One region of the Faecalibacterium sp. BIOML-A1 genome, then DNA from elsewhere that is predicted to be linked to it. Evidence: a T-box and tRNA genes for the amino acid it is inferred to sense, from the RefSeq annotation. Region 1 holds a T-box; the other holds one or more tRNA genes.

The links. The T-box of region 1 lies ahead of tyrS (tyrosine--tRNA ligase). A T-box ahead of a tRNA ligase gene usually reads a tRNA of that ligase, here a tRNA-Tyr.
Region 2: it has a tRNA-Tyr gene. The T-box ahead of tyrS (tyrosine--tRNA ligase) is inferred to sense a tRNA for this amino acid. The anticodon was not compared.

Annotation. Positions count from the first base shown of each region.
Region 1 covers NZ_WKZJ01000004.1:118,074-121,482, reverse strand. Annotated here, with positions in the region: gene recN (DNA repair protein RecN) at 1-823, shown strand, start outside; T-box leader at 889-1,144, shown strand; gene tyrS (tyrosine--tRNA ligase) at 1,209-2,429, shown strand; gene GKG36_RS06650 (ACT domain-containing protein) at 2,522-2,989, opposite strand; gene GKG36_RS06645 (CapA family protein) at 3,040-3,409, opposite strand, start outside.
Region 2 covers NZ_WKZJ01000002.1:30,639-34,047, reverse strand. Annotated here, with positions in the region: gene GKG36_RS02405 (sirohydrochlorin cobaltochelatase) at 1-515, opposite strand, end outside; cobalamin riboswitch at 683-895, opposite strand; gene GKG36_RS02400 (Hpt domain-containing protein) at 1,001-1,321, opposite strand; tRNA gene GKG36_RS02395 (tRNA-Tyr) at 1,732-1,816, shown strand; gene GKG36_RS02390 (hypothetical protein) at 1,918-2,499, shown strand; gene GKG36_RS02385 (aminotransferase class I/II-fold pyridoxal phosphate-dependent enzyme) at 2,845-3,409, shown strand, end outside.

The DNA.
Region 1 (3,409 bases):
CGCAGATCTGATCGGTCGGCTGGATTCCTATGATACCAACGATGCGGAGCTGGACGAGATTGAACAGCGTCTGGATCTGATCTACAAGCTCAAGCGCAAATATGGTGATACGGTAGAAGACGTGATCGCTTTTGGACAGAATGCAAGGGAAGAACTGGAGCGCATCCAGTCCTCGCAGGAGCGGCATGACCACCTGCAGGCAGAAAAGCTCCGCCTTTATGCGCTGGCCCGCGAAAAGGCAGAAGCACTGACCCAGACGCGCCTGCGCGCTTTTGAAGAGCTGAACAAGCGTATTTCCGGCACGCTGGATTTTCTGAACATGCCGGGCGTGCGCATGACACTGCGCCATACCCGCGGCCCGCTGGCAAGCCATGGGCAGGACAGCATCGAGTTCTACATTTCCACAAACCCCGGTGAGGCGCCCAAACCCCTTGCAAAAATTGCTTCCGGCGGCGAGCTGAGCCGCATCACGCTGGCCATCAAAAATGCAATGGCCGATAGGGATGCCGTGCCTACCGTGATCTATGATGAGATCGACAGCGGTGTTTCTGGCAAAGCCGCCGGGCGTATTGGTGAGGTACTGCGCCAGAGCGCACAGGGCCACCAGATCTTGTGCATCACCCATACAGCCCAGATCGCTGCACTGGCGGACTGCCATCTGCTGATTCAGAAAAATGTAGCCAATGACCGCACCTATACCGAGATCCATCCGTTGGATGAGGAGGGCAGGGTGGAAGCACTGGCCCGGCTGATCTCCGGCGACCACGTTACCGAGCTTTCGCGTGCCAATGCCCGCGAAATGCTGGGTCTTGGCGCAAAATAAGCCAAAATAAGCCGCTGCAGATAAGGGGTTGACAAGCCCGAAGCATTGTGATAAAGTAGTCCTTGTTAATGGCGATGAAGGGAACAAGTACCTTGAAGTGTTCTGCCCAGAGAAACCCCGGTTGGTGTAAGGGGCCGCAGAGCAGCAGGGGAAGTACCTCCCGGAGCTGCAGGCTGAATGCCGTTCAGGTTAGTAGGCTGTGCCGCGTGCGAGCGTTACAAACGCAGGAGTGTCTCTCTACTCTGGGGTGTGCACTCGTGAGGTCGTTTCTGTGAGGAAGCGGCAAACAGAGGTGGTACCGCGAATTTTCTCGCCCTCTGCCAAATTCATTTTTGGCAGGGGGTGTTTTATTTTTCCCTCTGCCCACAAACAGGAGGAAAAAATCATGACTCTGTACGAAGAACTCAAGGCCCGCGGCCTGGTAGCCCAGATCACTGATGAAGAGATCATCGACCTGATCAACAATGGCAAGGCAACCTTTTACATCGGCTTTGACTGCACTGCCGACAGCCTGACCGCAGGCCACTTTATGGCCCTGACCCTGATGAAGCGCCTGCAGATGGCAGGCAACAAGCCTATTGCCCTGATTGGCGGCGGCACTACCATGATCGGCGACCCCTCCGGCCGTACCGACATGCGCAAGATGCTGACCAAAGAGGATATCGCCCACAATGCCGCATGCTTCAAAAAGCAGATGGAAAAGTTCATCGACTTCTCTGAGGGTAAGGCACTGATGCTGAACAATGCAGACTGGCTGCTGAACCTGAACTACGTGGAACTGCTGCGTGATGTGGGTGCCTGCTTCTCCGTGAACAACATGCTGCGCGCCAAGTGCTACGAGCAGCGCATGGAGAAGGGCCTGTCCTTCCTCGAGTTCAACTACATGATCATGCAGAGCTACGACTTCTACTACATGTTCCAGCACTACGGCTGCAACATGCAGTTCGGCGGCGACGACCAGTGGAGCAACATGCTGGGCGGCACCGAGCTGATCCGCCGCAAGCTGGGCAAGGACGCTTATGCTATGACCATCACCCTGCTGACCGACTCTCAGGGCAAGAAGATGGGCAAGACTGCCGGCAATGCTGTCTGGCTGGACCCCAACAAGACCAGTCCATTCGAGTTTTACCAGTACTGGCGCAATGTGGGCGATGCCGATGTGATGAAGTGCATCCGTATGCTCACCTTCCTGCCGCTGGAGCAGATCGACGAGATGAGCACATGGAAGGATCAGCGCCTGAACGAAGCTAAGGAAATTCTGGCTTACGAGCTGACCAGCATGGTCCATGGCAAAGAAGAGGCCGAAAAGGCCCAGAATGCTGCCCGCGCACTGTTCAGCGGCAGCGCAATGGATACCGAGCACATGCCTTCTACTCAGCTGACCGAGGCCGACCTGACCGATGGCTCCATCGGTATCCTGACCCTGATGGTCAAGGCTGGTCTGGCAGCATCCAACGGCGAGGCACGCCGTCTGGTCGTGCAGGGCGGTGTTCTGGTGGATGGCGAGAAGGTAGCCGCTCCCACCGTTGGCTTCTCTGCTGAGCAGCTGGCAAAGGGTATTGTGATCAAGAAGGGCAAGAAGATCTACCACAAAGTCACTCTGTAAAAATATTGAACATGAAAATGCCGGTGTACTCTGTTTTGGAGTGCACCGGCATTTTTTCACTTGATGGAGGATTGCTCGCTTGCTTGCAGAATTTACAGCTCGTAAGCCTTCTTCAATGCTTCGTAAGCTGCATCCTCATTCTCTGCGTGGACCAGCAGGGAAATATCCAGATCGCTGGTGGTGATAAGCAGTACTTCAATGCCGGCCATTGCCAGAGAATTCAGTGCACGGGCAGCCACGCCGCAGCTGGTGACCATTTCTTCACCAAACAGGTTCAGCTTGGAATAACCCACGCTGATCAGCGGAGAAGCCTTGGCATCCTTGTCCAGATTTGCAACGGAAATAGCCTTCATCACCAGCGGAAGATCACTGCTGGAAGCGGTAAAGCTGAAATCGATGGTGGTGCCATGGGGTGCACTCTGGCTGATCATATCTACGACCACACCGTTATCTGCAAAGATCTGCAGGTAACGTGCGAGGCTGTTGCCCTTGAACTCTACATCCTGCACACTGATCATCATGAGGCTCGGCTCAATATTGATCTTCGATACTCCGTACATAAGGATCCTCCGTTCTGCCCGAAAGGCGGGCTTCAACAATACAAAAATATTCAGGTAAGCTGCAAAAACTCCGGGTCGATATTTTCCCGGGCAATGGACTGAATCATTTCCAGGCTGAAATCTGGATACGCCTGCCGTACTCCGTGGGCCTTTGTAAGGGCTTCGGTATAATCGCGGAACAGGTAGGTACGCACATTGGATTTGCCTGCATCATAGTGGGTCACCGTCGGCAGAAGTCTGGGAGAGAGCACGCTGCAACGGACAGTGCCGTCCGGTTCGGTCGTTTTTTCAAGCTGGACCGATAAAATTGCGCCGACCAGCTGATCAGGCTTTTCCTGCGTGCTGATAAAATTGCCCAGAGAATAGGCCGTGAACACCTGTCTGCCGTCTGCTGCAGTCAGCCATTGTGCATTTTGCAGC
Region 2 (3,409 bases), on a different contig from region 1:
ATAATCTGTGCGGTGAATGCGCGGCGCACAGACCAATCCGGGTATGCGGCCTGCAGAGCATCCTCGATGCCCTTGATGTCCTTCACGCGGCTGTCGTTGAAGGAGGTGCCGAAGGAGACCACCAGCAGCTCGTTGTCGCCAATGTCGTCCTGATTGCGGGCATCGTCCTTGGAAGCATCGCCGGTGTCACGGCCAAAGTAGTCGGGGTCGGCGTTCTCACCTTCCACCAGTTCCTTCTGGGTGTCGGTCAGGGCATCCCATGCAGCCTTGGCGGCTTCGCACTGGGCATCGGTATCCTCATTGCGCTCCTGCACATAGATGGCATCGATCAGGTCTGCCACGTTCTTTGCTGCCATTTCGTCAGCCTCCTCGCTGCTCGCTCCGCTGGAAGCGGAAGACGCAGCGGTGCTGGATGCAGTGCCGGAAGCAGCACCGCCGCAGCCGGTGAGCACGCCGGCGCACAGAGCCAGAGCCGTAACAGCTGCGGCCAGCTTTTTGGTTTCGATCTTTCTCATTGTTCTTGTCCTTTCCTGCTGGATAAATTGCGGTTTGAACCAAACAAAGGGTACAGGAAAGAAAGATGAAAGAAGAGGCCCTTCTGTCCTGCGGATGGCATGACAAAAAGACCTCTGTTGTTTCAGGGCTTTTTGGTACAACCAATTCCTCGTGATCTGGGGTTTGCACCCCCGTACCAACAGCAGGCAGGTTTCCTGACTGAAAGATCGCCGCCCGGCATCCCCTTCCCGGAGCAATGCTCCAGTGGCTGGTGCAAAGCACCCTGATGCGGACTCCCTTATCACAGTGACGAGATCGTGCGGGATCTGCACCCGCTTCCCTTTTACCCTTTCCGCCGTGCAGTGCATCGGCAAAAGGCACCTGCTGTTTTTCTGTTCAGTTCGTCCGGCATTATATCATAAAACTGCGCAGAATGCAATAAAAAACGGCATCCTGCCTTTTTATAAGGAAGGATGCCGTTTGGAGATCGAGCCAAATGCGGAGCTTACTGGAGCGCACGGATCGCATTGATGGTGATTTTGTACTGGCGGGTCACGCTGTCAAACAGCTCCTTGGTACCTTCCAGTGTGCCTGTGCGCAGCACCTCGGTCAAATCGTAGGTGGGCTGATACAGGTTGGTAAAGCCCAGGTTCTGGCACACGCCCTTGAGCGTGTGTGCCGCACGGAATGCTTCCTTCACATTTTCTTCCTTCAATGCCTGCTCCAGTTTCGGATAGCTGTCGTCGTTCAAAAACATCAGCGTAAATCTGCAGATCATGCCTTCGTTGTAAAGCCGCTTGAGCACGTCCTCATAATTTGCGCCCATCTGTCTATAACATTCCTGAATCGTCATGGTTTGTCGCTATGCCTTTCTTTTTCTACTTATCCCGCCTGATTTGCCACAGAGTGACAAAAGCGCCATCCATTTTGTTGCACTTTGTTGCGTTTTAAATATATCACGCCTTACTGCGTTTTTCAATGCAGAGACAAAAAGTCTTGCACTTTTCACATATTGTCCCGAGTTTTTCTTGCAATTTGCCTATCAATTTCTTCCGGCTGGCTTTTTTCTCCGACTTTGCCGTGCCTGCATGGCTGCAGGGCTTTTCCCGCCTTTGCTCTGCCGTTTCTCTGCACGGAAAACGCATTTGAAGAAAAAGGTAAAAAAACAGTTGACAAAAGCCTTTCTGCATGATAGAATAAACAAGTCGTCCGGCGAAGGACACAAAAAGTGAATATGGGCGTGTTCCCGAGTGGCCAATGGGGACAGACTGTAAATCTGCTGCTTTCAGCTTCGGTGGTTCGAATCCACCCGCGCCCACCAAAAAACCTCAGCGTATGAAAGTATGCTGAGGTTTTTGTTTTGCGACAAGGCTAAACTCACCGGGCGGGTGGATTCGAACAGCTGCGGCGACATCGTTGAAGATGGCGCAAAAACAGCCCGGTGGGCTGTTTTTAGCAGCGCGGCTCGCGACATCCACCCGCGCCCACCAAAAGACCTCAACGTATGAAAGTACGCTGAGGTTTTTGTTTTGCTGCAAAGCCAGACTCACTGGGCGGGTGGATTCGAACAGCTGCGGCGACATCGCTGAAGATGGCGCAAAAACAGCCCGGTGGGCTTTTTTAGATGCGCGGCTCGCGACATCCACCCGCGCCCACCAAAAAACCTCAACGTATGAAAGTACGCTGAGGTTTTTGTTTTGCGACAAGGCTAAACTCATCGGGCGGGTGGATTCGAACAGCTGCGGCACCGTTCAGCAGGACGATTTCCAGCAGTGCAAGGATCAGCAGAACAATAAGAACCGTAGTAACCATAGTGTACCGTGCATCATAATATTTTGCAACGGTATTCAGGTTGGTACTCTGTGCATTGATTTTTTAAATTTTTCTTCAAAAAAATCATTGACAACGCTTTCTGTGCATGATAAAATCACATTTGATTTTGAGAGACAAAGCATAGCAGAGTCTTTTCAAAGCAATTTACCATGGACCGCCCAGCGGGGCTAAGGCCATACGGACAGCCGGGTCCACTGCCGACCGGCGGCACAGCCGCCATTATTGATTGAGCGTAGCAGCTCAAATTTTATAAGTTGGTTCCTTTACAACCATGAAATTGCGCAGTCAGTGTGCAGACTTGTGAAACGGTCAATAAAGAGCAGTAAAAGCAGAATTGCTATATAGACTCTCATAATCCCGTCTTTTTTGAATCATGCGAAGCGGCCTTTGTACTCTGGTGTTTCTTCCGGGGGTCTTTGGCGGCGCATTCAAATGCTTTTCAAAGCGCAAGTCTGCACTTTTTGTGCGGTACTTGCGCTTTTTTGTTTGCATCGGGATCAGGGACGGAGGAAAAACATGAGTGAGAACCGAACACGGTTCCGGCTGAACCAGAACCGTGCGCCCATCTATGAAGCGCTGGAACAGTTCCGCAAAATGCGGGTGGTGCCCTTTGATGTGCCCGGCCACAAGCGAGGCCGCGGCAACCCGGAGCTGACCGCCTTTCTGGGCCAGCAGTGCGTGGGCGTGGATGTGAACAGCATGAAGCCGCTGGATAATCTCTGCCACCCGGTATCGGTCATCCGGGAAGCAGAGGAGCTGGCCGCAGATGCCTTTGGCGCTGCCCACGCGTTCCTCATGGTGGGCGGCACCACCAGCAGTGTGCAGAGCATGGTGCTTACCGCCTGCAAGCGCGGCGATGAGATCATTCTGCCCCGCAATGTGCACCGCAGTGTGCTGAACGCACTGGTACTGTGCGGCGCGGTGCCGGTGTATGTGAACCCCGAGGTGGACAAGCGCCTTGGCATCTCGCTGGGCATGAAGCGGGAACAGGTGGAAAAGGCCATTAAAGAGCATCCGAATGCTGTGGCTGTGCTGGTGAATAACCCCACCTACTACGGCATCTGCTCTGACCTGCGCGCCA